3 regions of the Agaribacter flavus genome follow, and region 2 is predicted to be linked to each of the others. Evidence: predicted binding sites of a transcription regulator. Region 2 holds the regulator's gene; each other region holds the start of a gene.

Region 1 (10,873 bases), on a different contig from region 2:
AAAACGAAGACAAAGGTTCAGTTTTAGATATCGAATACATTGAATTTGAAGCGCCCTACTTTGAACAATGGCCAACGCAATCTCATCAGCAAATCTTTATCACCTCGTCTGCCCCAGATGGAAGTGAAGCGTACGCCAGAGAAGTTATCACACAATTTACAGAGCGTGCATTTCGCCGTCCTGTTAGTAAAGACGATATCGATCCCTACATGACGCTATGGCACACCGTCAAAGATGATTTCCCTACCTTTGAAGAGGGTATAAAAGAAACGCTCGTGGCCGTCTTAAGCTCACCTAATTTCTTGTTTTTGGTTGAGCCACAATCCGAGCAAGCGAATACCTTAATCGCCGATGAAAACGATGCAAAAGAAAGTGATACGCCGCAAAGCTTACTTAGCGCGACGATAAATTTTGTCGGAGAAACCTTTAAGGGCATAGCAAGCGCACACGCCAGTCAAACCAGCATTGGTTTAGATGAGTATGCACTTGCTAACCGTTTGTCCTATTTTTTATGGAACTCACCACCCGATCAGGAACTACTAAACTTAGCCAAGCAAGGACGTTTATCTGAACAACTGAATGCACAAATCAATAGAATGCTAGCGGACGATGAAAAGCTCATGCGCTTTATAGAAGTATTCAGCGAGGAGTGGTTACGTTTAGACAGACAGCAACTGCAAAGTGTCGACGTCGAAACTTTTCCAGATTACACACGATTTGTAAAACAAGACATGTTTAGTGAAACCACTTACTTTCTCAAAAAGCTAATTCAGGGTGACATGAGCATGCTCAATATGATTGATTCGGACTTTGCTATGCTCAATCAGAATCTAGCCGAGTTTTATGGTATTGACGGGGTAGTTGGACATGAGTTTAGAGCGGTCTCACTGATAGACGAGAGCAACGAAAACAGCTCAGACTCTCCTCGTATCCAAAGGGGCGGATTATTGTCACAAGGTGCTTTCTTAACGGGTCACGCTGATGGCGTCCACAGTCATCCGGTAAAACGTGCTGTATGGTTAAAAGAAAAAATTCTTGGTGATGAGCCGCCGCCGCCTCCTCCCAATGTACCTGATTTGGATCCGGAAACACCAGGATTTGAAAAGCTCACGCTAAAACAACAGCTTGAAAAACATCGTGATAAAGAATCTTGTCGAGATTGTCACGCCAAGATAGATCCCTTTGGTGTTGTGTTCGAAAAATATGATGCTGTTGGTCGGTATCGCAGCCACTATAAAACACTTGCCATTGATGCCAGTTCAACGTTGCCAGATGGCACAGTAGTGGACGGTGTATCTGACATTAAAGCCTATTTGCTCTCAAAACAACCAGACCAAGTAGCCTTATCTTTCATCAAACACCTCTTTAGTTATGCCTTGGGGAAAGACGTGAGTTTTCACGACGAAGATGAAATTCAAGCAATTTTAAATAAAGTTAAACAAGATGAGTACGGCATGAAAAGCGCATTTAAACATGTCATCAACAGCCCATCTTTCTTAAATAGTAAAGGAGCAAGTTAATGGCTCGAGTCAAACCTTTTCGCCTTCATCGCCGCAGCTTTTTAAAAGGTCTAGGCGTGGCTGCCTGCTTACCTTATTTAGAATGCATGGCGTCTACGCCACAACTTGGACAGCGAAGTACGCCTCCCAAAAGAATGGCGTTTGTATACGTACCAAACGGTGTGGGCTTACCGGGTTTAGATTCTGAATATAAGGATTGGCACTGGTTTCCTAATGGAGAGGGTGAAAACTACCAATTTACAAAAGTACTTGAGTCAATGGAGCCGCATCGCGCCGACATCTCGATAATTGGCGGCCTAAGTCACCCGCGATCACGCAGTTTACTCGGTCATATTGCTGGAGACACCTTTTTAACAGGCGGTGATGTTCGCACCGACTATAACAATACTATCTCTGTTGATCAGTACGCCGCTGCCGTGAAAAAAATTGATAACCGTTTCCCCTCGCTAGTGCTGTCTGCTGATGGTGGGGTCGGGTTTAAATCTCGTGCCTCCACCTTGTCGTTTGACAGCCGTGGCGCAGCTATTCCTTCAGAACATGACCACCGTAAAATTTTTGAGCGTTACTTTACCCAAGACGGTAAAAACGTCAGTATCGAACGTCGAAAAAGCCTTGTTCGACGCAAAAAAATCGTCGATTTAGTATTAGAAGACTCAAAGCGTTTGCAAAGCAAATTAGGGCAAAACGACCGGTATCGCTTAGACGAACACATGAGCGCATTAAATTCACTGGAAGAACAGATACAACGCAACGAGGCTTGGCTAGATATCCCCCTCAAAGACTTCTCAGTTGACCACCTTGATCTAATGGTGGACGCCAAAATAGACCCTCAAGCCTACATTCGCTCGATGTACGATTTAATTGTATTGGCATTTAAAGTAGATATGACAGAAGTCGTCTCCTACATGGTGTCTAGAGAAGACGGCATGGGTTTAGGTGACGCATATCCGCGTTTATCTTTGGGGATCAAAAAAGGCCACCATGCAATTAGTCATGACAAAACAACTGGACATTGGACAGAATGGGGACTATATGATCAGTGGCTAGCCGGTCATTTTAGTTATTTTGTTGAGCAGATGAAAAACACGCATGATGAATTTGGCTCCCTACTCGACAATACGCAAATTCTGTATGGCAGTGCTTGTAGCACAACGCACAATGCGCGGAATTACCCGTTGATCTTGGCTGGGGGTAAAAATATGGGCTTAAAACACGGTAGTTATCACAAGTACTCTGACGATGTGCATTTGTCCAATCTATTTAAAAACATGCTAAATGCTGCCGGTGTACCCGCCACATCATTCTCTGATAGCAATGATGTTGAGCCTGACATGCCGCAGATTTTCGGTAAAACAAACACACTGGCAGTATAAAGCCAATCTAATAAGAAAAAGGAAACACTATGTCAACAGGGCTAGGTGACACGCAAGACAACATGGCTGGAGAAACAGCTAAACCTGCAACTCAGGCAGCGGTGATACACAAAGGCATGTTGCTGCCGTTTATACTGGTAACAGCCTGTTTTGCACTTTGGGGCGCTGCCAACAACATGACTGATTTACTGGTTCCGGCCTTTCAAAAAGTCCTGAGTATGAGCCAGCTACAATCTTCTTTTATACAATCTGCTTTTTATGGCGCTTATTTTGTTATGGCGCTGCCGGCTGCTTTTCTTATCCAAAAGTACAGTTACAAAAATGGCGTGCTGATAGGCTTGTCTATCTATGCGCTAGGTGCGGTTTTGTGTTACCCCGCAAGCCAAGCAATGAGTTTTGAGTTTTTCCTATTAGCATTTTATGTGTTTGCATCAGGTTGTGCGATTTTAGAAACCGTTGCCGCGCCTTACATCATGTCGATGGGCCCAGAAGCGAGCGGTACACAACGTATTAACTTAGCTCAGGCATTTAACCCCATTGGTGTATTGATGGGCGTTTTCTTAGGTAAAGAAGTAATACTTAAAGGGCTGAATGATGCCACGGAAGCAGAACGAGCATTGATGTCGGCACAAGAGCTCAGTGCCATTCAAAGTCAAGAGCTTGGCAATGTTGTCACTGCCTACTTGATTGTTGCCTTAGTCGCATTTTTGTTGGCTGCCATTATATTTTTTGTGCGCTTTCCTAAGGGACACGCAAGCGATAACTTTGGCGAACTAAAAGCCGCTTTCAATCGTTTAAAACAAAATAAACGATGGAAGTTTGCAGTCGTGGCTCAGTTTTTCTATGTTGGCTGCCAAATAGGTGTGTGGACTTACGCAATTAAATTTATCATGGATAATCACAGCGCCGTAAATAATGAAGCACAAGCGGGGGAGTACGTTTTTTATGGTTTGTGCGTGTATACTGCTTTCCGTTTTATATGTACCGGCTTGATGAGTATCATTAGCCCCAGTCGTTTATTAAGTATCATGGCTGCCATTGCAATTGCCCTCATCATTGTAGCCGTGTTTGCTGGTGGTAACTTGGGCACATACGCATTGCTTGCCTGTTTTCCTTGTATGTCGTTAATGTTCCCGACTATTTATGGCTTGGGATTAACCGGCGTGGGTGAAGATAGAAAGCTAGGGGGCTCGTTTATTATCATGGCTATCTTAGGCGGCGCAATTCTTGTTCCGATTCAAGGCTGGATCATTGACGTCACGGGCAATGTCAATACGAGCTATTTACTGCCGCTTACATGCTTTGCTGTGGTATTGCTGTTTTCTTTGTTCTCACATAAATCACTCGCGGAAAATGAATAAGCAAAACGTATTATTTACCGCATTCATACGTCAACACCAAGGACGGGTGCGTGCGTTTATTCGGAGTATGGGTGTCGAATCAGAAGCCGTTGACGACGTGGCGCAAGAGGCTTTTGTCATTGCTTACAGGGAATTAAACAGTTTTGATCTTGAAATGGACTTTGGGAATTGGCTTTGTGGTATAGCTAAGAACGTTATCAGAAATGATCTACGCAAACGCGCTCGTCAGTACAGAATAATGAATGAGCAACTGACCTATTTTTTACTGGAAGACCTTGAAAGTGAGGTACAATTTGTTAACGAAAATGACAACGAATTGCATGCTTTGAGAGAGTGTATCAAGGAACTCCCAGACAAAAGTAAAGACTTAATCACCCAAAAGTATTCCAACGAACAAAATTCACAAGCACTGTCAGAGCATTTTGGCATGTCTGCCACCGCAATTCGACTGAGCCTTATGCGAATACGCAAAAAGCTAAAGAGTTGCGTGGATTATAGGCTAGAGTATGAAAACTAAAGACGACGAAGACAATTTGCAAAAACGCTTTGACACACTCGCATCCAAACTTGTCGACAGCGCTTTGAATGAAGACGAGACACTGGAGTTGATCGACTTAGGTCGCAAGCTACCCGGCAGCCAGCGCGCATTGCGCAAGCAGCTTGCAATGGATAATTTACTCAGCCAAGTGTTTGCCGAAGAAAATGCACAAGAGACCTTTGTTGAAGATGTGCTGGCGAAAACTCGCATTAGCGAGCAACAAAAAGCATTTGAAGCGCGGATCTTATCCAGTGTTGCTGTTAGCGCCAACGACACCCCAACAAAAAGCTCGAAGACGCCTTGGTATATTTCTGGTTTCAGCATGGCGGCCTGCCTACTGCTTACTATCACGTATTTCATGGGTTCAATAAAGTCGGACAACCCCCTAAGTCAACCAATAGCAAATGAAATAAACCATGATGGCGTTGCGCTTATCGCTAATGCGGTTGGATTAGCACCGGGTAGCCCATTTCGTTCAGGTGAAGCCATTACCCCAGGCGAGTTGAAAATAGACCAAGGCTTCCTTGAGCTCGAATTTTATCAGGGTGCTTTGCTAAAAATAGCGGGGCCCGCGCATCTGGATATTATTGATGAGCAACGCGTAAAACTTCATACAGGCAAAGTCATGACCGATGTGCCTACAGTTGCCATTGGCTTTACGATTGATACCCCTAACTCTGAAGTCGTAGACTTGGGCACAGCTATTGGTGTCAGCGTTGATGCAAATGGCGATTCACAAGTCCATGTGTTTGACGGATTGGTAGAGGCTAGAACCGAAAGTGGAGAAGCGCAACGAATCGAAAAAGGTGACGCGGTAAATTTCTTCTCGCCGAATACCAGTGACTGGTCAGAAGCTACAGCAAATTCAAGTAAGTTTGAGGAGTTTTCGCAAATCGATGCGCTCATACTCTCTGAAGACAATGAAAAACATACTAAGTGGCAAGAGCGCAAAGCACAAACTCTTCAAGACGAGGCCTTAGTGGCTTACTATGATTTTGAAGTAGAGGCGAATAAATTCCGAAAATTAAAAAACATTGCCCCTAGCTCATACGACTATGACGGCGCGATTGTAGGTGCAAAATGGAACGTGGGGCCTTGGCCGGGCAAATCTGCACTGGAGTTTAAACACCCTGCCGACAGAGTAAGAATCGACATTAAGGAGCCTTTAAAGAGTTTTACCCTTGCCACTTGGGTAAAAATCGATAGCTTAGATAGGCAATTTAACTCTCTTTTATTGACTGATGGCTTTAAAGACGGTGATTTACATTGGCAATTAGGTAATTTCCACAATAACCGTTTCGGTACGTTTATTCTGGGTACGCTGTCTACCGAGAGCGAACATTTAAACTACAATTATTCACCGTTTTTCTCGCCTGCTGATTCGGGTACTTGGTATCACTTAGCCACGACTTTGGATCATAAAGCGCAGCAAGTCAGCATGTATATAAACGGACAACGCGTTAAAGAGACTGTGTTACAAAACCCCTCTGAGTTTTGGCGTATTGGTGAAGCCTCAATTGGCAATTGGAATAGCCTTAATGAAAAGAATCCTTTGCGAAACTTAAACGGCAGCATGGCCGAGCTCATTGTCTTTTCGCGCGTACTGCAAGATAAAGAGATCAGCGCCTTGGCACTAAATTAACTTGATCTCGAGATCAGTTAAATTAAGCCTGCGTTAAGCCAAGACAAAAACTTTCGCCAGTGTGAGTTATTGGCTGAACAAGCTTTGTCGATATTCACGACCAAGTTACCGTCTTTGTCTAGCAAAGGTGGTTTGGGTTCGGAGCGAACAAATAAGCCATCTTCGCTCATGTATAAAATGTAATTTAAGCGACTATCAATAGTGACATACACAGACGAACCATATTGCGAATCAATAAAAAACGAGCCCGACCCATCCAAAGCTTGATTAGAAAAAACAGGTAATACGGTCTCTGTGCGCAAATCAAAAGAACGGCGTGTACTCGCTGGTATGGGTCGCCCGGATATAGGTCGCCCGGATATGGGTCGCCCTGATGAATGTTGCTCTGACTCTAACTCCGTAAGGTTGATACGGCGTTCAGAAAGCCTATCAAACTGAAATACAGGATCCGCACCAAGTGCCGTCAACCAACTTTTCCACTTAACAAAGCTTGCGTCTATTTGTATTTGTTCACTATGAATAGGGAAATATTGCACTGTGCAATCTTTGGTATTTGTTAATGTAATGAGATAGTGATTACTTGCTTCTTGAAAGGGAGAGAGGATTGCAATGGGGATCTCTTTATCAAATTGATGGTATAGCCAAAAGGGAGAGACAAGGAGTGTGCTGACCAACGCGACTGTACTCGCACTCAACAGCCAAAAACCAAATCGAAAAGCGAGTCTAGCTTTCAAGGCTTGGCCTGATTAACTTATTTGTAAAGGAACAACGGCAATATTGGAGTGAAGGGGTGGAATGTTCTTTGTTATTCCTCTTCCAGACACTCTCATCATTGCTGCTCCAAGCGACTACATTTTTGGATCAAAGACTTCTCGCATTTGACGCGCAAAGGCGATAAATTTTTCTTTGATTGTTGTTTTAATCTTAATATCTAAGCCGCCTAACAATACATAACCTTCGATCACAATAGTAGGCGCTTGTTTGTCAGCAATAGACGGTGCCTTATTGTCAATACCGCCCAGTATGCAAAAAGCCGACGATACAACGTTAACATTTTCAGGCACATAAGTATTTATACCACCCAGTAAAGAAAACACCTTCAATGTTACCCGCTGAGAAGTAAACACCGCATCAGAAAAGTCTAAATCCACGCCACCCAAGACAGCGACTGCATTCATCTTTGCTGGCACAACCCAGCGTCCACTGCGTTCATTGCCACCTAATATGCTTACCACTTTCATCTCAGCATCGTCTTCAGTGCTTGCCGCTGCATAATTGATACCGAGCTGCTTGTCTTTTTGGTATTTGAGTGCTTCGTCAGAAGGAGGAGAAAGATCTTTGACTTGTTCAACAATTTCAGCATGACTGTTACTCTCCGTTGCGACATCCAACCGACGTTCAAAGGCATGCTCAGAAATAATGCCATGGCTGTAGTTGTATATTAGGGTATCGATAGTTTCTTCACGCACAGTTTCGATAGGGCGATCTTCTAATATTACTGACATGTTGTCCTCACTAGTTGGTCAAATTGACGAATTAAACATTAAGTGGCGTTCTTTCTTTACTCAATGACACTAATAAGCACCATATGTGCCATATATTAAGTTATTGTTTTTATTGAATTATGTAATTTCAATAAAACGAAACCTTGTGAAAAACACGATATTTTGGTGAATGAGCGCGATATGAACAAACGAGCACTACATTCTCTTTTTACTCAACACGGTGGGAAATCGCCACGTATAATCCCGCCGTGTTTACTGAGTGGAGACTACAAAGATTTCAGCATCGTTTCGGCGTCACTGACCTCAAAACGACCCGGGTCTTCAAGATTAAGCGCCACTACTGTACCATCATCAACCAACATACTGTAACGCTGTGACCGAATACCGCCAAAACTATCAGTATCCATATCCAGCCCGATGGCTTGTGTAAATTGCGCGTTGCCGTCGGCTAACATGGTTACATGCTCAGCATTAGCTGATTTACCCCATGCATCCATAACAAACGCGTCGTTGACCGACAAACAAATAATATCGTCCACTCCCTTTGCCTTAATTTTATCAGCCAATGCAACGTAGCCGGGTAAATGCGCTTGTGAACAAGTAGGCGTAAACGCACCCGGTACAGCAAACACTACGACCTTTTTGCCTGCAAATAAATTGTTGCTATGCGGGTTTATCATTTCGCCGTCTTTAAGCAGTGAAAACGTCGCTTCTGGTAATGTCGCGCCAACTTCAATCATTTCAGTTTCTTCCTTCATTAATATAAACATCAAACCGATGTTTCTTGGATGTTATTGCCATGTCTGGCTGTCTATTCTTATCATTGTCTATTGGCAAAGCATAGTTAGGTCTTTTTACCACTACTCGTTGCCTAGCGCGTTCTAGCGCAAGCCCCATCATCTTGCTACTGTCGGTATCTGCCCCCAACAACTGCTGAAAAGCCTGCATTTCTTTTTTTACCATAGCTGATTTTTTCTTATGCGGAAACATCGGATCAAGATAAATCACGTCTGGCTGTATTTGAAGTGTTTGCAAATATTCAATGGCATCTACTTTGAGCAAATTCATGCGCTCAACCACGTCTAGTTGTGCGTTCATGGCTCTATCCACCGCATCCTCCAGCAAGGCGGCGACAATTGGACTGCGCTCAATCATCGTTACACTGGCACCGACACTGGCCATAACAAAGCTATCCGTTCCCATACCCGCTGTACAATCTAGGACAGTAAGCGCTTCTTTACCTTTGATACCGATGGCCTTTGCCAAAGGTTCTTTACGGCCGCCACCATGTTGTTTTCGATAGGCTAAAGCGCTGGAAGCAAAATCGACATAGATATCCGACCACGATGGCTCACTAGACAAGCGCAACACCAACCCTTTTTCGGTAAAAACCAACTGCCACTGTTTATTATTGTATAGCCTTTTGCTTTGCTTGGGTTTTACGCTAAAAACCTTAAACCCCGTTTGCTCCGCCAACAGTTTTGCTTTTTCATGCGCGGCGATACGACCAAGATCTTCAACGAGAATGACAGTTTCAAGTGTTTGTGGTTGATCTTGTTTATCTTTAAGCATTGCTATAATCATCTCGGTACGCCAGCCATCTATCAACGAGCTGTAGCGCTTGCTTATGATGCGTTTGCCACATTTTGTTTGCCATCTCTTTAACGTTATCAATTAACCACGCATCTCGCACTAGATCAGCAATTTTTAAATCTGCTACACCAGTTTGTTTAGTACCCAGCAATTCGCCCGGCCCACGTATTTCCAAATCCATTTCAGCAATATAAAAACCATCGCTAGACGCCCTTAGCACACCCAAACGCTTGCTCGCGGTTTTTGACAAGGGATTGGAGTACATCAATACACAGTGACTCTCTACAGTGCCTCGCCCAACTCGTCCTCTCAACTGATGCAGCTGCGCCAAACCTAAACGTTCGGGGTTTTCAATGATCATTAAACTCGCGTTGGGTACATCAACACCAACCTCTATTACCGTGGTGGCTACCAATAGGTCGAGACGACCGCACTTAAATTCGTCCATAATATTCTGCTTTTCTACCGCTTTTAAACGACCGTGTACCAAGCCTATCTGCAACTCGGGCAAAGCAGTGCGTAAACTCGTCGCGGTATCCTCAGCCGCTTGACATTGCAGTACATCTGACTCTTCAATCAAGGTACATACCCAATAGACTTGCCGTTTATCCTGACAAACTGCGCGTTTTACGCGTTCGATAATCTCCGCACGGCGTGTGTCGGGCAACACGGCTGTTTTTACCGGTGTTCGACCTGGGGGAAGTTCGTCAATAATCGAGGTGTCTAAATCAGCGTAAGCCGTCATCGCGAGCGTTCTTGGAATAGGTGTGGCGGTCATAATAAGTTGATGAGGGAACTGTCCTTGTTGCTCCCCTTTTTGGCGCAAAGCCAAGCGCTGATGGACGCCAAAACGATGTTGCTCATCAACAATCACTAGGGCTAAACGCTGGTACTCCACATTTTCTTGAAAAATTGCATGCGTCCCCACCAAGATATTTATTTCACCATTTTCTAAGGCTACTAAGGTTGCTTCTCGTGTTTTACCTTTGGCTTTTCCCGCCAGCCAGCCCACTTTAATACCTAAGGGGGCAAGCCAAGCTTCAAAATTGTTTGCATGTTGCTCAGCCAGTAATTCAGTTGGCGCCATCAACGCCACTTGATACCCCGCACTAATCACCGACAAAGCAGCTAATGCGGCTACTAAGGTTTTACCCGAACCAACGTCGCCTTGTACCAAACGCATCATCGGTAAGGGTTTGGTCAAATCAGACTCAATTTCCTGCACCACTCTCTGTTGAGCCCCAGTTGGGGTAAAGGGCAGAGTAGCCAAAAATTGTTGCTTAGCGCCTTCATCCACATGAATGGCAATGCCGGGGTCTTGCTTACTCTGCGCGCGTACTT
Region 2 (10,873 bases):
CTCTTCTCCATCGGTCAAGTATGGGCACTCGCTGTAAGGCGAGGTTTCACAGACCTTGTCTTCTTCAATCATTTCCATATCTTCTGGGAAAATAAATCCTGGCTGCAATCCAATAAACTGTTCACCCAAAAGTCCAGAAGTCAAGATAGATAATGTACTTGTATCGGGAAAAGTTAGTTCATATTCTGAAGAAATATCCATTACCACTACAGGTATAAGGTCCTGTTCATGTAAATAGATATCTGACACTCTACCCACAACAACCCCACCCACCTTGACGGATGAACGAGACTTCAACCCACCTATATTATCGAATCGCGCGGTCAGCTGGTAGGTGTCGCCATTTCCGGCCATGCCTTGGTTAGCCACTCTAAGTGCCAATAACAAGGCGGCAGCGATGGCTAATAGTACAAAAAAACCGACGAGTAATTCATTTTTTCTATTGGTCATAGTGTCTCTAACTTATTCCAAACATTAATGCTGTTAATATAAAATCCAATCCTAAAATCGCTAGGGACGAATACACGACCGTTTCTGTGGTCGCCTTGCTAATGCCCTCTGAAGTCGGCAAGCAAGAATACCCTTTGTAAAGTGCTATCCAAACCACGACTAGAGCAAAAACAAAGGCTTTAATCACCCCATTCACGACGTCTTCTTTCCACTCAACAGTCGATTGCATAATAGACCAGTAACTACCTGCATCGACGCCAAGCCAATCTACACCCACTAAATGGCCACCTAATATCCCAATCGCAGAAAATATGAGAGCGAGCATTGGCATACTTATTACGCCAGCCCAAAAGCGAGGTGATATAACGCGCCGAAGTGGATCAACCGCCATCATTTCTAAGCTACTGAGCTGCTCTGTCGCTTTCATTAAGCCTATTTCTGCCGTCAATGCAGAGCCTGCACGCCCAGCAAACAACAAAGCGGTGACCACTGGCCCCAACTCGCGCAGTATTGACAATGCCACCATTGGCCCCAAACTGCCTTCGGCACCGTAGTTCACCAATATCGTGTAGCCTTGCAAAGCCATAACCATGCCGATAAACAAACCTGATACCATGATGATAAGCAAAGATTGCACACCGACAACATACATTTGCTCAATGGTTAGACGCAGGTTTTTCCATTTCGGTAAGGCTACTAACGCACCAAACAACATTAAGCTTGCATTGCCTACAGAAGCGCATACTTCGATCGTATTCCGCCCCAGTTTCTGAATTATTTCCACTATTTATCTTCCTAAAAACTCTGCGCTTAATTCTTTAGCCGCAAAATGGAATGGTACAGGGCCATGTGCTTTCCCTCCCAAAAACTGCTGCACAAGTTCTGACTCAGATTGCTGAATTTGTGAAGGTGTACCTTCTCCAATGATGGTTTTGTTTGCCAATATGTATACATAATCAGCAATAGACAGCACTTCTGTTACATCATGCGTGACGACTATACTTGTGAGCTTTAGGGCGTTACTAAGCGATTTAATTAGTTCTAATAAGACGCCGAGGGAAATGGGATCCTGTCCCGCAAAAGGCTCATCGTACATGATTAACTCGGGATCGAGTGCTATTGCACGCGCAAGTGCCGCTCTTCGCGCCATTCCACCAGATAATTCACTGGGCATAAGTTGACTTGCCCCTCGTAAGCCAACCGCCTCAAGCTTTAGCAACACAACTGTTTTGATCAAAGCTTCACTCATTTGCGTGTGCTCCCTCAACGGAAAGGCAACGTTGTCGAACACAGACATATTGGTGAAGAGCGCGCCACTTTGAAACAACATCCCCATTTTGCGCCTTAAATTGTAGAGTTCAGAGCGCTTGATCGCGTGCACATCCTGCCCCATAAACTCAACACGCCCGCTGTCTGGAGCCAACTGCCCCCCTATCAACTTTAATAAGGTGGTTTTTCCAATACCACTAGGCCCCATGATCGCTGTAATTTTTCCCCTTTGGACTTTTAAAGAAACATTGTCATAAATGACACGTTCTCCACGGTTAAAAGTCATATTTTCAACAGAAATAAGGTTGTTGGTCATAATATTTAGCACACGTTCCTTCGGGGAAATGGTTTGTAACTTTACAGGTAATTACAGGCCGGTTTTTCATATAGGCTGCTGTTTATGGATTCATTCTAGCCTATTTCAAGTACATAGACCGAAATTTAGTGTTAAAAATTGTAAGAAAAGGCTGCATTTTTTTACGTAAGTAAAAGTGCCTTTTCGAGAATTGCTTCATAAATTCCAAATTATTGCGATTTGTTTACAAAAAAAGCGTTCATTTATAAAAGCACGGAAAAACGACATCACAACAGCAAAACTTGTGTTAAGCTCAAAGAAGTGCTTGTCTAACTTGAATTTCTACTAGTTAGAACATATTTAGACGTAATTGGTAAGTCATACTTAAAATAGTCAAAAAACGTGATAACAAATCTTGTCATTTTCTTTATTGGGTTATTAGTACTAAGTTGGAGTGCTGATAGATTTGTTTATGGTGCTTCTGCGCTGGCAAAGAATATAGGTGTTTCACCTATGCTTATTGGCCTAACTATTGTTGCAATGGGCTCTTCAGCGCCAGAAATTGTAGTCAGCGCGACAGCTTCGTTAGCGGGTAAAACAGATACGGCAGTAGGTAACGCCCTCGGCTCCAATATCACGAACATTGCTTTAGTATTGGGCTTCACAGCTATTATTAAACCTTTACTTGTATCATCCACTACCTTAAAAAGAGAATTACCTGTTCTCTTGCTTATTTCATTGTTGGCCGTTTACTTTATTGATGATAGCTACCTTTCTCGAATCGAAGGCATTGTACTTATCACCTTGTTCGTTTTAGTCATCGCTGGGATGGCACTGCTATCATTTAAAGTGGACAAAGGCGATCCGCTCATAGCTGAAACTGAAGACGAAGTACCGAGTGGCGTTAGTACCCAAGCAGCGGTTTTTTGGGTGGTAGTCGGACTGATACTTCTCCCCTTAAGTGCTAACTTTCTCGTCGACTCTGCCGTTTTTATCGCAAAATATTTTGGGATTAGTGATTTGGTGATTGGTCTAACAATTATTGCCATAGGTACTAGCTTACCGGAGTTGGCTGCCAGTATAGCCGGAGTACTAAAAGGAGAAGACGACTTAGCACTTGGTAACATTATCGGCTCAAACATATTTAACCTGTTAGCTGTATTAGCCATGCCTGGTTTGATAATGCCTTCGGAAATTGACGGCTCAGCTTCAAGTAGAGACTCCATGATCATGCTGGGTTTAACTGTGCTGCTATTCATTTTTTGCTTCAATATTCGCGGTTCAAGGCGAATATCAAGAATCGAAGGTAGCATTTTTGTTATTAGCTTTCTCGCTTACCAATACTTCTTATTCATGTGAGAACAATGAGCTATCTAGAATCCGCAAGGCGTACCTTTGAAAACCAAGTAAATGCCCTTATCGAATTGAGTCAGTCTCTAAATGAAGACTTTTCAGAAGCATGTACCTTACTACAAAGATGCAAAGGCAAAGTCGTGGTGACCGGTATGGGAAAGTCGGGGCATATCGGCAATAAAATTGCCGCGACATTGGCAAGCACGGGCACGCCCTCATTTTTTATGCACCCAGCTGAAGCAAATCATGGTGATTTAGGCATGCTTGGCACTGAGGATGTAGTAGTCGCGATTTCAAGCAGTGGTGAAACCTCTGAGCTTCTCAACATACTGCCATCTATAAAGCGATTAAAAATCCCGATACTGGCTATTACCAATAATAAGCATAGCAACCTAGCTAAATTTGCGGATATTAGTTTGGATTTAAACATTAAGAATGAAGCCTGTTCACTTGGTTTAGCGCCGACAACCAGTACCACAGCAACACTTGTGTTAGGCGATGCGTTAGCAATCGCATTGCTTGAATCTAAAGGTTTTACACAAGAAGACTTTGCCTTTTCTCACCCAGGAGGCTCGTTAGGAAAACGCTTGTTGCTCTCCGTAGCCGATGTCATGGTAACGGGTGCAGCAGTACCTGTGTCGCAGTACGATGATGTGCTCTCAACAGCCTTATTCGAAATATCATCAAAAGGCCTAGGCTTAACATCAATAGTAAAAGATGATGTGATGATAGGTGTATTTACTGACGGCGATTTACGCAGGACTCTCGATAAACAAGTAGATTTGCATACCGTTGCCGTTGAAGATGTAATGACAACTCCTGGCTACACTATTCCCGCTAGTGCACTTGCCATGGACGCAGTGAACATGATGCAAGAAAAACGAGTCAATGCTCTAATAGTAACCAATGAAGTAGGTAAACCTGTTGGCGCATTAAATATGCACATGCTTTTACAAACAGGCGTTATCTAATGAATACAGTCGACACATTATATGGAAAAGTGCCTTCACATATTTTAACAGCCTGTAAAGATTTAAAACTCTTGGTACTTGATGTCGACGGTGTATTGTCAGACGGCTATGTATTCATGGGCAATAGCGGTGAAGAGCTAAAAGCATTCAATACCAAAGATGGTTATGGTATCAAAGCAGTGATAAGTGAAGGTGTCAAAGTTGCCGTTATCACGGGTCGACAGTCAAATATCGTTGAACAGCGAATGCGCTCTCTAAACGTCAATTACATAGTACAAGGGCAGGAAAATAAAAGCCAAGCCATCAGAGCTATTATGACCGAATTAAATTGCACAAAATCATCCGTTGCAAGTATCGGTGATGATATGCCCGATATTGGGCTATTTGACAACAGTGGGATAAAAGTTGCTGTCAACGATGCCCATCCTTATATATTGGGTCAAGCAGATTTTGTTACCTCGCTTGCAGGCGGTCGTGGCGCAGTGAGAGAGTTTTGCGATTTGATATTAATGGCTCGCGGAGCCTTATACAAGCAACACAGTGCGAGCGTATAGCCTATGAATAGAGTCGGTTGGAGTGTCGCTTTCGTTTTCTCTGTCGTCTTAGGTCTTTACTTGTTCATTATATACGATGACGAACAGCCCCCCAGTCAAACTGACAGTGAGTTGTCGATGACCCCAACGTATGAAGCTATTAATTTGGACAGTAAGCTTTATGATGACGAAGGATTACTCAGTCATCAAGTGTCTGCTGACAAAATGGAGCATTATCAGCAACTAGGGTTTATGGTTTTTGACAATCCGGTATATACTGTGTTTCTTGAATCTGGCGAACCTTGGCGTATTACCGCTGAAGAAGGCACATTATACGGCAGCAGTAGAATTCAATTAGAACACAATGTAAAAATTATCAACTTAAATACCACTGAATTCGTCAAGCAGATACAAACAGAGTACATAGAAATAAACCTCGACCAAAAGACCTTATTTTCGGATCAAGAAGTAGAAATTTTCGGTGACAATTACTCAGTGAAAAGCATTGGTATCCAAGGTAATTTAGCCACACAACAATACGAGTTAAAGCAACATGTTCAAAGCCAGTATTTTCCGCAATAGATACTGCATAAAAACAACTAGTAAGGTAGCCCTTTCTGCCTTACTTTTCGCTGTTTTTACCGCCGCAGTCGCGCAAGAAGCTGACGAGCAATCAGACTCAGAGGAAACGCAACACAATATTGCAACAGACTTTCAGCAGACGATTAAAATTCGTTCTCGAAACCAGTTGCTCAACGGCAAAAGCAAAACATCAGTCCTTGTGGACGAGGTATTGATTTTACAGGGCAGCCTAAAAATAACTGCTGATAGAGTAGAAATGAATGCTGCTGCTGGCAAGGGCAAAGAAGTCATCTCAGCTATTGGTCAAGCAGCCACATATCAACAAAAACTAGAAGATGGTAGTTTAGTATCCGCGCGAGCAAGTTCTATAAAATATGACGTGGCGACACGCGAGATCAGCCTGACGGGTAACGCGCAAATTTCTCAAAATGACTCTACAGTCTCCGCTGATAGTATTGCATACAACATGACTGAACAAAAAATCATCGCAAGCACAGATGGAAACAGTGAAAAAACGGTCAGTACTGTCATTAGCGTAGGCGATTTTGACAATAGCGAAGACAAAGGCAATGAAAAATGAGTAGTACGCTTTGTGCTAAAAACCTCGCAAAATCGTATAAATCCAGACAAGTAGTACGTGATGTAAGCATTGAAGTGTCTACAGGGCAAATAGTCGGATTGCTTGGCCCGAATGGAGCTGGTAAAACAACTACCTTTTACATGATAGTCGGTCTTGTGCAGCTCGATAAGGGGGAAATATCCATCGACCAAAATGATCTGTCATTATTGCCTATGCACGAACGCGCGCGGCATGGTATCGGGTATTTACCACAAGAGGCTTCTATTTTTCGAAAATTAACTGTATTTGAAAACTTAATGGCCATATTGCAAACGCGAAAAGAGTTGAGTAACCAACAACGAGAACAGCAAGCTGACGAATTATTGGACGACTTCAACATCAATCATATTCGCAATAATTTAGGCATGAGTTTATCTGGTGGAGAAAGGCGAAGAGTAGAGATAGCGAGAGCTTTAGCAGCAAACCCCAAATTTATTTTGCTCGATGAACCCTTCGCAGGTGTTGACCCAATTTCTGTTAGTGATATAAAGAAGATTATATATCAGTTAAAAGATCGTGGCATTGGTGTGCTGATCACAGACCACAATGTGAAAGAAACACTAGACGTTTGTGAAACCGCATACATCGTTAGCCATGGTTCTCTAATAGCCTCAGGTAGTGCAGATGATGTATTATCAAACCAAGAAGTTAGAGACGTGTATCTTGGCGAACAATTTTCGATGTAGGTCTTTGCATGGTAGCTTTAAATTATTGTTCTGTAACCAGATGTAATTTCGGCTTAGATGTAAAAAAAGGAAAGTAATGAAACCCTCGTTACAGTTAAAATTTAGTCAACAACTTACCATGACACCCCAGCTTCAACAGGCTATCAAACTGTTGCAGCTATCTACGCTTGACCTCCAACAAGAAATTCAAGAGGCGCTAGAATCCAACCCTCTCCTTGAACTGTCCGAAGCAAATTTTGAGCAAAATGATGCGACTAATAGCAAAGGTGACGACAGTTCTACCGGCAGTAATGCAGAAACGCAAACCAATGGGGAAACCAATGCCTCATCAGATACATCTGTCAGTATGGAAGATGCGGTAGACAGTCACGATGCACTTCAAAATGGTGATTTACCCAATGATCTTCCCATTGACAGTTCGTGGGACGAGTATCTTGGCTCCAGCTCAGCGCCGGTAAAAATGATCGGAAGTAACCCTGATGAAGATTTTGTTTTTCAAGGCGAGACGACCGACTCCATTCAGGATCACTTGTTTTGGCAAGTACAGATGAGCCATTTCACAGAAGTAGATAAAAGTATTGCGATAGCCATTATAGACTCGATTGATGAATCAGGGTACTTAACAAGTTCTTGTGAAGAAATAGTTGAGTCACTCGACAACGAAGAAGTAGAAATCGAAGAAGTAGAGTGCGTACTAAAACGTATTCAATTACTTGATCCTATCGGCTCAGGTGCGAGAAACGTGCAAGAATGCCTGCTTATTCAACTCAAGCAATTTGCTCAAGGTACGCCATGGCTAGAAGAAGCGAAAGACTTGATTAAAGAGTATGCAGAGTTATTGGGGAGCAAGGATTATCGCACTCTGATGCGTAAAACCAAGTTAAAGGAAGAGCAGTTAAAAGAGGTGATGCGCTTACTAAAAACCTTGAATCCTCGACCAGGTAGCGCTATCTCAACTAAAGAGCCTGAATACATTGTACCAGATGTCAATGTATATAAAAACAAAGGTATCTGGATGGTGGAACTGAACAACGATGCCTTACCAGCCCTTGCGGTGAACGAAACCTACGCTCAAATAGCAAAAACTTCAAAAAATCAGAACGATTCACAATTTATTAAGTCACATTTACAAGAAGCAAAGTGGTTTATTAAAAGTCTGGAGAGTAGAAATGAAACCCTACTCAAAGTGTCACATTGTATTGTGTCCAGACAGAAAGAGTTTTTTGAAAAAGGCCCAGAAAAAATGATACCCATGGTATTAAATGATGTGGCAGAAATGGTAGATATGCATGAATCAACAATATCGCGTGTAACGACGCAGAAGTATATGCATACTCCCAGGGGGATATTTGAATTAAAGTACTTTTTCTCAAGCCACGTGGCGACAGACTCCGGCGAAAATGCCTCGTCCACAGCAATTCGCGCGCTTATCAAAAAGCTCATTGCCGATGAACCACCGGCTAAACCCCTCAGTGATAGTAAGATTGCCCAATTGCTTGCCGATCAAGGAATTAAAGTTGCTCGGCGAACAATCGCAAAATATAGGGAATCGTTAAACATTCCCCCTTCCAACCAACGTAAAAGTCTTATCTAGACTCAATCTAAAGAGGACCTAGCATTATGCAAATTAACTTAACTGGTCATCACGTAGACATTACAGATTCACTGCGTAATTACGTCGACACTAAGTTTGAAAAGCTGGAACGCCACTTTGACCACATCAACAACGTTCATGTAATTTTGAATGTGGAAAAGCTAAGCCAAAAAGCTGAAGCAACCTTACACATAAGCGGAGGTGAAATATTTGCAAATTCGGAGCATACTGATATGTACGCAGCAATCGACGGCTTGATTGACAAGTTAGACCGACAAGTTATTAAGCATAAAGAGAAACTAAAACGACACTAAGTCAAATATGATCATTTCTGACATAATCTCGCTCGACCGAACGCAATGTTCGGTCGAATGCCAAAGCAAAAAGAAAATTTTTGAAATTATTAGCGAAATTGCTATTAAGCAGCACCCCTCGCTCAATCAAGTAGACGTGCTCAATAGCTTACTCTGCAGAGAGCGCATGGGGAGTACCGGCATTGGAAACGGAATTGCCATCCCTCACGGGCGAATAGAGGGTATCTCAAATGTTATTGCTATCATTGTTACCAGTGACCATGCTATTGATTTTGACGCCATAGACAATCAACCTGTTGATATTTTTTTCGCATTACTTGTACCCAAAGAACAAGCAGATTCCCATTTACGCGCCTTGTCGGGAATTGCACAAAAACTCAGTGACAAATCAATTGTGAAAGCGATTCGACGCGCACAAAATAAAAATGAGATTGTGGCAGCGCTAGCTTAGTAACTTACCCAATCCAAGCGAGAGGTTATCAGTGAAACTACTTATCATCAGCGGAAGATCAGGCTCAGGAAAATCAATAGCATTACGCTCACTCGAAGACCTCGGATACTACTGTGTCGACAACATTCCTGTTCATTTACTGCCCACACTAGTTAGTGCTATTTCAGATGAACACGAACAAGTAGCAGTCAGTATTGACGTTCGAAATTTGCCTCGTGCGCAGAAAGAAGTGAGCGAAGTACTCGACTATTTACCTGATTTTTGCGAAATCACGATAATATACCTCGACGCAAGTGATGACGTATTAATTAAGCGCTACAGCGAAACTCGGCGCCTTCATCCGCTATTTAAATTGAGTAACTCACTTACGGATGCCATCTTAACTGAACAAGAAATATTAAGGCCCGTCGCAGAAAAAGCCGATTTAAAAATTAATACGGATCAGCTATCCATACATGAACTGGCGGAGCTAGTTAGGGAGAGAGTACTAGGAAAGAAAACGGCTGATTTGGTCATTGTATTCGAATCTTTTGGTTTTAAATATGGCTTACCCAAAGATTCAGACTATGTTTTTGATGTGAGGTTTTTACCCAACCCCCATTGGGATCCCGATCTTCGTCCCCTAACAGGCTTGGACGGACCTGTTGAAGTATTTTTGTCTGGACAACCCTTAGTGATGAAGTTTATTTGGCAAGTCCAAAATTTTATCGCAACGTGGTTGCCGCACCTAGAACGCAACAACCGCAGCTATGTGACCATATCAATTGGCTGCACTGGTGGGCAGCATCGCTCAGTGTTTGTTGCGCAAAGCTTATCAGAAGCTTTCAAAGCGAGTCATGGTGACGTGCAAATAAAACACCGTGAACTGAAACGTGTCAAACAAGAACTTGAGAACAAATAGTATGAAGCTTGAACGCTCGGTAACAATAGTCAATAAACTGGGTTTACATGCTAGGGCAGCGACAAAGCTTGTTCAACTAGCTAACCAGCATTCTGCCGAAATACTACTTATCCAAGATGACAATCAAGCACCCGCAAACAGTGTATTAGCATTGATGATGCTTGAAAGCTCGCAAGGTAAAACCGTTGATATCGTGTGCTCGGGTGATGATGCACAGTCTGCCATGGATGCAGTCGTAAAACTGATTGAAAATAAGTTTGACGAAGACGAATAAATTCTTAAAAATCAAAGATTCACACAATTGTCACCGATTCGGTGGTATACTCAGATAAGGGAAAAGAAAGGGTTTCTATGTCTGAAGTCGCAGAACTTATCACCAACACGCAAGAAAGACTGAACGCTATCGCCTATCGTCTTAACGCAGGTGCTTTTGTGCGTGTTCGAAAAATGTTACTCGAACTTCCCGCCAGTGATGTTGCCCTTTTACTTGAATCTAGCCCAGCAAAAACACGTCAAGAATTATGGCAGCTCCTCGATGCAGATTTTCATGGTGATGTTCTAGAAGAACTTTCAGAAGACGTCCGTAACGGGATAATCAGTAAAATGGTTCCATCTAGCGTCGTAGACGCGCTAGAGGATATGGATACCGACGACTTGGCAGAGACACTCAGTACACTGCCAGAGGATGTACTGCAATCTATTCTCGCGTCAATGGACGCGCAGGATAGAGTACGTGCGGAAAAAGCACTTTCTTACGGTGAAGATACCGCTGGCTTCATCATGAATACCGACACCATTACTTTGCGCGCTGACGTCAGCGTCGATGTAGTGTTGCGTTACTTGCGATTAAAAGCT
Region 3 (10,873 bases), on a different contig from region 2:
ATGCACAATACATATTAAGGGAAGGCTCTAAAGATTTGGGTTCTACCACTTTAGAAGGCTCGCGAAATGGCATGGCAATGATGCTATATTCATCGTTACATATCTTTGGCAGACGCGGCTATCAATTATTGATTGATAAAAGTATTGAGCTGGCCGATCGTTTCGCAGAATTGATTCAACGAAACGACAATTTTGAGTTAGTCACTAAACCAACACTATCGATTTTAACTTATCGACTGCTTCCTCCTTCATTGTCCGAGCTTTCGAGTATTTCAAGTATACAACAAGCGGAGATTAATGCTCAGCTAGACACTCTAACTGTTTCAGTGCAAAAGCAACAAAGAGAGGCGGGTAAGTCCTTCGTGTCGAGAACGCGCATAGAAGTGAGTCAATATCACAATGCGCCCATTACGGTGTTCAGGGTAGTGTTGGCGAACCCGCTGACGACGGAGCAAGATCTTAATTCCATTTTGGAAGAGCAGCTTGATTTCGCAAAACAGCACAAGATATGGCAAAACCTTAATCTAGTATGTGATAGCAAAATAGCGTAATCATTATTTGTCATTTTTGTGATACTTTTGCGATATGTGTTCTGCATACTTCGATTTATAATACTTGCTAGGTTGTAAGTGATTCTCAAATCCGCGTCGGATAAAAAACGTTAAATAACACTGAATAGTCTAAGGAAACCAATATGGATAACGTACTGATTGTAGAAGACGATATGGACATAGCTGCATTGATCAAAGTTAACCTCAGCGAATTAGGTTTGAATTTAGATCATTGCGCTGATGGTCAAAGTGGCCTAAATGCGGCGTTGAACAATTCGTATTCCTTGGTTCTACTTGATGTTATGTTGCCTTTAATGAGTGGTTTAGATATTTGCCGTAAATTGAGAGAGCGTAAACCTGAGCAGGCAATATTGATGTTAACGGCGAAAAATTCTGAAACAGATCGGGTTTTAGGCTTGGAATTAGGTGCTGATGATTACATGAGTAAACCTTTTAGCATTCCGGAATTACAAGCCAGAGTGCGCTCTCAAATTCGTAAAGCCCACCTCCTACGCCAAGCAAAAGAAGAAGAGGTTGTCGCGGAAGAAGGGGTACTTCAATGCGGGGATATTTCAATCAATCAGCAAACCAGAGAAGTATTTCGCAACGACAAGCTGCTCGATTTAACTGCGACTGAATTCGACTTGTTGTATCACTTAATGCAGCATCCAAATCAAGTATTTTCCAGAAGTCAGTTGTTAGAATCTGTTTGGGGTTACCAACACAGTGGCTATGAGCACACTGTGAATTCACATATAAACCGTTTGCGTTCGAAAGTAGAAGTAGATGCGACTAACCCAGAGTATGTGCAAACGGTATGGGGTGTAGGCTACAAGTTCAATAAAGCGGGTAAGGGTAATTAACATGTGGCATCCAAAATTATGCTTTTACCAGCGATTGTCGGTATCACTAGTTGCAGGATTTTTTTTGGTTATCGCTTTGCTAACTACCGCTTCTACATATTTACAAACAAGTATTAAACACGAAGGCGAGCAACGACTTCATTTAAAATTAGCAGAGCACCTAGCTTCCGATAACCCACTGCTGAAAACAGGGGTGTATGATTATGAGGCCTTAAAAAATCTTTTTCATACATTAATGTTATTAGGGCCTAATTTTGAATTTTATTTTGCTGATGCCTCTGGAAAGCTCCTTACATACTCGGCTAAGCCGGGAGAAATTGTAAGAGAAAATATTAGCCTCGAGCCAATCAATCAAATGCTTAGCGGCGAAGCCGTTTTCCCGCTGTACGGCGATGACCCTAAATCGGCGTCGCGGCAAAAAATATTTTCGGCAGCACCTGTGTACAATGGCGACGAGTTACAAGGCTATTTGTACGTCATAATCGGCGGCTCACAGTACGATTCGATAAAAGACGGATTGCAAAAAAGTAAGGGCGTGCAACAGTTTGCACTTGTTGTAGCAGCGGGGCTATTGTTCTTGTTATTTGCTCTACTCTTGTTATTTAGGTTTTTTACCGCGCCTCTTAAACGCCTGAGTGATGACATGGATCGTTTTCGCAACAATGGTTTTGATTTGACTGGATCTGGGATAAAGCTTTTGCCATGGCGTAACGAATCAAGAAACGAAATTCAGCGTTTAGGTTTTGCTTTTAATGAAATGCTTAAACACATCGACAAACAGTGGCAGCAAATTAAGACAAATGATAATCAACGACGGGCCTTACTTGCAGACTTGAGCCATGATTTGCGTACGCCACTCGCTAATTTGCAGGGTTACGTTGAAACCTTATCTTTAAAAGATAAGCAATTGGATGAGAAAGACCGAGCACATTTCATTCAAATTTGCATGAAAAATTTACGTAATTTGAAGCGTTTAATTGACCAAATATTTGAATTGGCTTACTTAGAAAGCGGCCATATTAAAATGAAACTGGAAGTATTCCAGCTAGCCGAGTTGTTACATGACATTGCGGCTAAGTTTAAGATGAAGGCAGAAGCAAAAAATATCGAATTGTCAGTGTCATTACAACAAGCTGGTGGTTTTGTAAAAGCCGATATAGAAAAGGTCGAACGGGTACTATCGAACTTAATTGAAAATGCGATTAGACATACGCCTGAAAACGGTAAAATAACGCTCGAAGTCACTGGGAAGGCAGATAGGTTAGTAGTCAGTGTAGCTGATACAGGTGTGGGTATTTCGTCTGAAGAAATTGGCAAAATCTTTGATGCAAGGTATCAAGCGAGCAATACCGAGCGGGACGCAACAACCCATGTTGGTTTAGGCTTAGCGATTAGCCAGAAATTGATTGCCCTATTTGACTCAAAATTAGAGGTAAGCAGTGAACTCGGTTGTGGTACTAAGTTTTCGTTTTGTTTACAAACAGTAGAGCCTCGTTAGAGGCTCTGCTTTTTCTACCCTAGGGTATATTAGAACAAACTAACCTTCAGTCGTGACTAAAGTTTAGTTCTTTTAGCTTTCTAGTCAGAGTATTTCTTCCCCAACCCAGCCGTTTCGCCGCCTCTTGCTTGTGGCCTTGTGTATGCTTTAGTGCGCAGCTCAATAACACTTTTTCAAAGTCATATTGCGCAGCATCTAAAATGTCATTTCGCCCTGAGAGTAATTGTTTATCAGCCCAATTTGCGAGCAATACAGTCCAATCATCGTTGATCACTGATTGTTTTACTTCAGTTGCAGAAAGCATATGTAGTTCAGGTGGTAGATCGTCTACAAGAATTTCTTGCCCACTTGCCATCACGGTTAACCATCGGCATGTATTTTCGAGTTGACGTACGTTCCCAGGCCATGCGACATCCATCAGTTTTTCTTCTGCGGCTTTTGACAACTGTTTACTCTCTACGCCTAACTCTTTTGAAGCCTTCGCCAAAAAGTGTTTTGCTAATAAAGGTATGTCCTCACGGCGCTCGTTTAGGCTGGGCAGATGAATTTTTATTACGTTTAATCGATGGTACAAATCCTCTCTAAACTTACCATCTTCCACTCTTTTTTCTAAGTCTTGGTGAGTCGCGGCTATGATTCGAACGTCTACTTTAACTGGCTGATGACCGCCAACACGATAGAATTGACCATCTGCCAACACTCTAAGTAGACGGGTTTGTACATCGATCGGCATGTCACCTATTTCGTCCAAGAATAATGTACCGCCATCCGCTTGTTCAAACCTACCCTGCCGAGCATTTTGCGCGCCGGTAAACGCCCCTTTTTCATGCCCAAATAGCTCTGATTCAATCAAATCGGCCGGAATAGCAGCCATGTTCAGTGCGATAAACGTTTCGTCACTTCTTGGGCTATGTTTGTGCAATGCTTGTGCAACAAGCTCTTTACCTGTTCCAGATTGACCATTTATTAAAACACTGATCGAAGAACGTGAAAGGCGACCTACTGCACGAAAAACCTCTTGCATGGCAGGTGCTTCACCAATGATCTCTGTATTTGATACTCGGGATTCTTGCTGTTTTAACTGGCTTGTCTCCCGAGCATGCTCTAACGCACGTTTTGTAAGTGATACGGCTTCGTCTATATCGAAAGGTTTGGGTAAGTATTCGAAAGCTCCTCCCTTGTATGCCTTTACCGCACTATCAAGGTCAGAATGTGCAGTCATAATAATAATGGGCAGATCTGGATAGTGCTCATGAATTTCTTGCAGTAGCGTCATACCGTCCATTTCTGGCATTCTTACATCTGATATTACGACTTGTGGTGCATTACCACTTTGAATTTGGAGTAATAAATCTTCGGCGTTTGAAAAACTCATGCAGCCGATATCTGCTACTTTTAATGCCTTTTCTAACACCCAACGAATTGAGCTATCGTCATCAACAACCCATACTGGTTCATTCATTGTTTGCGTCCTTTTTTGTTATTGGTATGTAGATCGTAAACTCCGTGTATCCTGGGAAACTTTCTAAGTCTATTTTTCCGTCATGGTGATCAGTCAAAGTTTGTGCAATAGATAAGCCTAAGCCACTGCCATTTTTTTTGCTTGTCACCATTGGATAAAACAAGGTGTCTCTTAATTCTCTTGGTATGCCGGGGCCGTTATCTATGACACTGATTAGTGCGCATAAAGCATGGCGTTTTCCATTGATAACTGAACTTCTCTCTATTCTCGTTTTCAAGCGAATAGTGGGTTTTTCAATATGAGCGTCTTTTAATGCTTGACTCGCATTACGAACAATATTTAGTAGCGCTTGTTGCAACATATCCGGATCGGCGTAGACATCCGGTATTGAAGGATCATAGTCACGAATCACACGAATAGAATATGATTGATCCGCTGCAATGACTGAGCGCACTTTTTCAATCACTTCATGTAAATTGCAATAGCCTTTTTGAGGAAGGGTGTTAGGGCCCAATAGTCGGTCAACTAAACCGCGTAATCTATCTGCCTGCTCCATAATCATTTGAGTAAATTCTTGCTGCTCTCGTGTTGGCAATTGGCGGTTGAGCAGTTGTGCCGCGCCGCGAATACCTCCCAAAGGGTTTTTGATTTCGTGGGCAAGACCGCGTATTAATTCTCTTGCAGCGACCTGTTGCGCGTATTGTTGTGTTTCTTGGCTTATTTTTCTTTGCTTATCTACCGGCATTATCTCAAGCAGTAAATATTCTTTTTGTTCAACTCTAAAAATATTTGCCTGAAGATCCACCAAGATACAACGTCCGTCCTTGAAGCAAAGCTGCAATTCAGCTTCTGAAAATTCTTCGCCCTTGGAAAATGCCCTTTCAAAACGCCGTAAATCCAAATGTTCTTGGAGAAAAAACTCGTCAAAGGTTTTTTCTTGAATTTGACTCAAGCCGGTTTCAAAAACATTCAGCGCTGCTTCATTGACGTACACGATATTGAATTCCTCATCGAGCACGAGCAAAGCATTTGTCATTGATTGAAAAATGGTTTCCAGTAGGAGTGGTGTATTCCCCAAAATAAACTCCGGCCTAAGTGATGATTCGCACAAAAATAGTGCATAAACTAGTTGGTAACGCGATAAAACAGATTCTTTACTCTACCTTTATCGGCAACTATTGCAATCTAAGCCCTTGTTTGCAAAAGGTATCCCTTAATTAGGGCGATTGATAATTGAGGTGCGGTGCAGGTAAAGTACTCTTGGGCTGGTAGATGCAATAACCTTGCCTGTGTTATCAGTGAATGTAATTTGATAGCTGTGTTCACCACGGTCTACGTTATCTAGTTGGAATTGACCGGTGGGAGATCGATAAGTTTTGTCCCCCATCAGTAAATTATACATACCACTGATTTGAGGCTCTAAGGAAGCGGTGATACTTACTTTTCCCAAATTGTTGCGAATAGTCGCGCCGTCAGATGGTTTTGACACTGACAAACGGTATGATTTCTTCTTTATTGATGGTTTTTCTTGGATTGGGTGAATGGTTTGTGCAGGAATAGTGGTCGCGTTGCTTTTGAGTTTGACTTCGATTGCACCAGGTATGGGTTTATCTGAATAAGTGATGCTGCCATCTGCATTTACTATTTTATATATTTTTGCGTTTGCAAGGCTTGCAAACAAACATAAACACATAAACGATAACACTCTCGGTAGCATATGCGTATACCCAAACAGACTGACAACTCTATGCTATCCAATACTACATAAATGGGAAGCATAAAAAAAGCCTGCTTAATGCAGGCTTTTTATACTTGGGTATTTATTAAACGCTGTAGTACATGTCAAACTCAACAGGGTGAGTCGTCATGTTAACTTTTTCGACTTCTTCAGACTTAAGTTCGATATAAGCATCGATCATGTCGTCTGACATAACGCCGCCAGCAGTCAAGAATTCACGGTCAGCATCAAGTGCTTCAAGTGCTTGTTCTAATGAGCTAGCTACTGTCGGAATAGAAGCGGCTTCTTCAGCTGGTAAGTCATACAGATCCTTATCAGCAGCGTCACCAGGGTGAATTTTGTTTTTGATACCATCGATACCAGCCATAAGCATCGCAGTAAATGCTAAATATGGGTTAGCTGTTGGGTCAGGGAAGCGCACTTCGATACGGCGAGCTTTGTCACTCGTAACATAAGGAATACGAATAGATGCACTGCGGTTACGAGCTGAGTAAGCAAGCATTACTGGAGCTTCAAAACCAGGCACTAAACGCTTATAAGAGTTAGTTGATGCATTCGCAAAAGCATTGATAGCACGAGCATGCTTGATGATTCCGCCAATGTAATAAAGTGCTTCTTCAGAAAGACCAGCGTACTTGTCGCCAGCAAAGATGTTTTTGCCGTCTTTGCCAATTGATTGGTGACAGTGCATACCAGAACCGTTGTCTCCAACTAATGGCTTAGGCATAAATGTTGCGCTCTTGCCGTAACCATGAGCGACATTGTGAATTACATACTTATAAATTTGAATTTCGTCTGCTTTCTTAACTAGTGTGTTGAACTGACAAGCAATTTCATTTTGGCCAGCCGTCGCTACTTCGTGGTGATGCGCTTCAACAACCAAGCCCATTTCTTCCATTACAAGACACATTGCTGCACGCATATCGTGCGCTGAATCTACAGGTGGTACTGGGAAATATCCGCCTTTCACGCTAGGGCGGTGTCCCATGTTACCGCCTTCGTAATCAGAGCCCGAGTTCCATTTTGCTTCCTCAGAATCAATGGCATAAAAAGAACCAGCCATATCGGTGTGGAACTTGACGTCGTCAAATAGGAAGAATTCTGGCTCAGGTCCGAATAAGATTGTGTCACCGATACCTGTGGACTTAAGGTATTCTTCTGCACGTTTTGCGACAGAGCGAGGGTCGCGATCGTAGCCTTGCATTGTAGATGGTTCAACCACATCACAACGGATATTCACTTGGGTTTCTTCTGCGAACGGGTCAACAACGGCACTCTCAGGATCAGGCATAAGGATCATGTCTGATTCGTTGATCCCTTTCCAACCAGCAATAGACGAACCGTCAAACATTTTTCCTTCTTCGAAAAACTCTTCATCTACTAGCCCTGCAGGGATAGAAACGTGTTGCTCTTTACCTTTTGTGTCGGTGAAACGTAAATCTACAAACTTAGCTTCGCTTTCTGTGATAAGCGCTAAAGCTGACTCAATTGACATATAGTTCTCCAGTTTTAAGTCCGTTGTGTGATAGGTATTTAGATAAATTACAAAATTTACCTGAAAACGAAAATGTTGGTCGTTGTAATGGTTGTTGCCAACACTTAAGTATGACCATATCCGCCAGTCATAATCAAGCTCCCTTGATACATTTGCATGTTACGGGAGTATCATTAACAACTCATGTAACAACCCATATAACCCGATTGCGGAATTAACTTGGGTTAAAGCCATTATCATGCCAATCGGTATTAATACTTAAGAGTATGTTTTAAAAAAAGAATATCCTTAAAAGGGTGAGATGTTGATGTAGCGTTGAATTATAATGGTGCAAAAAGCATGGGTGTTGCACAAAATTGGTGATGCATCAATTTATTTGGACTTGTGTTAACAGCTTGTTAAGTTATTAATGCCTTCGTGCAGCCTAACTTTATTTATTGAATAAAACGCTCAAAAATCCATGGATACGCATAGCCTAATTCACAATAAGTCTGTACAATCCGCCGCCAATTAGGTTTCTCTCGTAAGCATGAGCATATCCCCTTCTATATCTAACTGAAGGCAGATTCGCTTTTGTACCTTACGAGTTATTACAGAGAGTATTTATGTCTTCAAGCATCGCTAATTTGCGCAATATTGCCATTATTGCACACGTTGACCATGGTAAAACGACCTTGGTTGATAAGCTCCTACAACAATCTGGTACTTTACAAACACGTGGCGACAACGAAGAGCGTGTGATGGACTCCAATGATATCGAGAAAGAACGCGGTATTACGATTCTGGCAAAAAACACGGCCATTAACTATGGCGACTATCGGATCAACATTGTAGACACGCCTGGACACGCTGATTTCGGTGGAGAAGTTGAGCGTGTAATGTCTATGGCGGACTCAGTCTTGTTGCTAGTTGATGCGCAAGAAGGTCCAATGCCACAGACCCGTTTTGTGACACAAAAAGCCTTTGCCCAAGGTCTTAAACCGATTGTAGTTGTGAACAAAATTGATAAGCCAGGTGCTCGTCCAGATTGGGTGATCGACCAAGTGTTTGACTTGTTTGACAACCTCGGTGCGACAGATGATCAACTTGATTTTCAAGTGGTTTATGCGTCTGCTTTGAACGGTTGGGCTTCGCATGATGCTGAAGTCTCTGGTACAGACATGACTCCCTTATTTGAGATGATTATTGAGCAAGTAGCGGCACCGGATGCGGATGCTGATGGCCCTTTACAAATGCAGATCTCTCAGTTGGATTACAACAGCTATTTGGGCGTGATTGGTGTAGGTAGAATTAAGCGCGGGTCAATTAAGATCAATCAACAAGTGACAGTCGTGAATGCTGCCGGTGAAAAGCGAAATGGCAAAGTGGGTAAAGTACTCGGTTATCTGGGCTTAGACCGCCATGACGTAGAACAAGCAAGTGCAGGCGATATTGTCGCAATTACAGGTTTAGGCGAGCTAAAAATATCCGATACTGTATGTGATTTAAATACTGTCGAAGCCTTACCTGCGCTCTCTGTGGATGAACCAACCGTAACGATGACTTTTCAAGTCAATACTTCACCTTTCTCGGGTAAAGAAGGTAAGTATGTAACCTCTCGAAATATTCTTGATAGGCTGAATGCTGAGCTTGTACATAATGTGGCACTTAGAGTAGAGGAAACTGAAGACCCAGACAAATTTAGAGTGTCAGGTCGCGGTGAACTTCACTTGGGTATATTGATCGAAAATATGCGTCGAGAAGGTTATGAATTAGCAGTTTCTCGTCCAGAAGTTATTCTCAAAGAAGAAGATGGACAGCTGCTAGAACCCTATGAAACCTTAACCATTGATTGTGAGGAAGAGCACCAAGGCTCTATCATGGAGCAGCTTGGAATACGCAAAGCCGAACTCACCAACATGTCTCCAGATGGTAAAGGGCGCACTAGAATGGATTTCATGATCCCAAGTAGAGGCTTGATAGGCTTTCAAACAGAGTTTATGACACTGACTTCTGGTTCTGGTTTACTTTACCACACATTTGATCACTATGGTCCGCACAAAGGGGGCACGATTGGTCAGCGTAAAAATGGTGTTCTGATTGCCAATGCAACAGGGAAGGCTTTGACCAATGCTCTGTTTAATCTGCAGGATCGCGGTCGTTTGTTTATTGGTCATGGTGTGGAAGTGTACGAAGGGATGGTTATCGGTATTCACAGTCGTGACAACGATTTAACTGTTAATGCACTAAAAGGCAAACAGCTAACGAACGTGCGTGCATCTGGTACTGACGAAGCACAGAGCTTAGTCCCGCCCATCATTATGACTTTAGAGCAAGCACTTGAGTTTATCGATGACGATGAACTAGTAGAAGTTACGCCTGAAAGTATTCGTATTCGTAAAAAGCTGCTTACAGAAAGTGATCGTAAGCGGGCTTCAAGAACGAAAAAAGACTAGACCTCTAAGTGGCATAGTTAAATTTTATTGAGTGTAACCACAGCTCTGAATAAGGCGAGGTAGTTTATCTCGCCTTTTTTATATCTTTATGACACTACCGTATACCTTTTACCAATGCTATATTTGGCGCAAATCAATCAACTAGAGTCATCTTTTGTACAATTTCGATACACTTACTGATAGAAGTCCAACACATGCTTTTAAGTGGGAACGATATAAAGGTAAAGATATCATTCCAACTTGGGTTGCAGACACCGAGTTTTCAAGTCCACAGCCGATCATCGACGCCCTTGTTAAACGGAGTCAGCATGGACTGTTTGGTTACACCTTACCCAAAGAATATACACCTGCTACAGATGCCATCATCGATTGGTGCAAAAAACAATATGATTGGCATATTGAAGCGGATTGGATCGTCTGGACTCCGGGTGTTGTGCCTGCTTTTAATATGGCATGTAAAGGTTTTGCAAGTGATCAAAGCAGTATTATTGTGCAAACTCCCAATTACCCCCCATTGTTGGCTGCCCCTCAAATCAATGGGAAAGCGCGGCTTGAGGTATCTACTGTATTCGTAGACGGGCGTTGGACCCTAGACTTCGATGCACTAGAGGCGCATGCAGCCAAGCCGCATACCAGTTTGTTTATCTTATGCAACCCAATGAATCCGGTTGGTACGGTTTTAAACAAAGAAGAGTTGACGAGAATTGCGAATATATGCACCGCAAATGGCGTGACAGTATGTAGTGATGAGATCCATTGTGATTTGATCCTTGACGATGTTCGTCATATTCCTGCAGGGAAAATTCCAAGCCTTGAAGATCAATCCATCAC

What was found. The regulator sigma-54, encoded in region 2, starts transcription at its own class of promoters, with help from an activator protein. The targets are predictions, from matches to a motif close to GTTGGCACGNNNNTNGNNT.
Region 1: the regulator sigma-54 is predicted to act here: its motif matches at 8,014-8,032, upstream of ACFOHL_RS16510 (LiaF domain-containing protein).
Region 3: the regulator sigma-54 is predicted to act here: its motif matches at 7,835-7,853, upstream of glnA (glutamate--ammonia ligase).

The regions. Positions count from the first base shown of each region.
Region 1 covers NZ_JBHRSW010000047.1:183,445-194,317, reverse strand. The annotation lists gene ACFOHL_RS16540 (DUF1592 domain-containing protein) at 1-1,520, shown strand, start outside; gene ACFOHL_RS16535 (DUF1552 domain-containing protein) at 1,520-2,893, shown strand; gene fucP (L-fucose:H+ symporter permease) at 2,923-4,254, shown strand; gene ACFOHL_RS16525 (sigma-70 family RNA polymerase sigma factor) at 4,247-4,771, shown strand; gene ACFOHL_RS16520 (LamG-like jellyroll fold domain-containing protein) at 4,761-6,434, shown strand; gene ACFOHL_RS16515 (hypothetical protein) at 6,452-7,168, opposite strand; gene ACFOHL_RS16510 (LiaF domain-containing protein) at 7,283-7,939, opposite strand; gene ACFOHL_RS16505 (peroxiredoxin) at 8,206-8,679, opposite strand; gene ACFOHL_RS16500 (class I SAM-dependent methyltransferase) at 8,681-9,511, opposite strand; gene recG (ATP-dependent DNA helicase RecG) at 9,504-10,873, opposite strand, start outside.
Region 2 covers NZ_JBHRSW010000008.1:42,315-53,187, forward strand. The annotation lists gene mlaD (outer membrane lipid asymmetry maintenance protein MlaD) at 1-450, opposite strand, end outside; gene mlaE (lipid asymmetry maintenance ABC transporter permease subunit MlaE) at 458-1,234, opposite strand; gene ACFOHL_RS06735 (ATP-binding cassette domain-containing protein) at 1,238-2,035, opposite strand; gene ACFOHL_RS06740 (calcium/sodium antiporter) at 2,417-3,373, shown strand; gene ACFOHL_RS06745 (KpsF/GutQ family sugar-phosphate isomerase) at 3,379-4,338, shown strand; gene kdsC (3-deoxy-manno-octulosonate-8-phosphatase KdsC) at 4,338-4,892, shown strand; gene lptC (LPS export ABC transporter periplasmic protein LptC) at 4,896-5,453, shown strand; gene lptA (lipopolysaccharide transport periplasmic protein LptA) at 5,425-6,033, shown strand; gene lptB (LPS export ABC transporter ATP-binding protein) at 6,030-6,758, shown strand; gene ACFOHL_RS06770 (RNA polymerase factor sigma-54) at 6,835-8,352, shown strand; gene hpf (ribosome hibernation promoting factor) at 8,379-8,666, shown strand; gene ptsN (PTS IIA-like nitrogen regulatory protein PtsN) at 8,674-9,117, shown strand; gene rapZ (RNase adapter RapZ) at 9,149-10,018, shown strand; gene ACFOHL_RS06790 (HPr family phosphocarrier protein) at 10,020-10,292, shown strand; gene mgtE (magnesium transporter) at 10,370-10,873, shown strand, end outside.
Region 3 covers NZ_JBHRSW010000049.1:56,914-67,786, reverse strand. The annotation lists gene panP (pyridoxal-dependent aspartate 1-decarboxylase PanP) at 1-551, shown strand, start outside; gene ACFOHL_RS17090 (response regulator transcription factor) at 695-1,414, shown strand; gene ACFOHL_RS17085 (ATP-binding protein) at 1,416-2,912, shown strand; gene glnG (nitrogen regulation protein NR(I)) at 2,959-4,374, opposite strand; gene glnL (nitrogen regulation protein NR(II)) at 4,367-5,452, opposite strand; gene ACFOHL_RS17070 (DUF4124 domain-containing protein) at 5,588-6,091, opposite strand; gene glnA (glutamate--ammonia ligase) at 6,198-7,607, opposite strand; gene typA (translational GTPase TypA) at 8,213-10,042, shown strand; gene ACFOHL_RS17055 (MalY/PatB family protein) at 10,197-10,873, shown strand, end outside.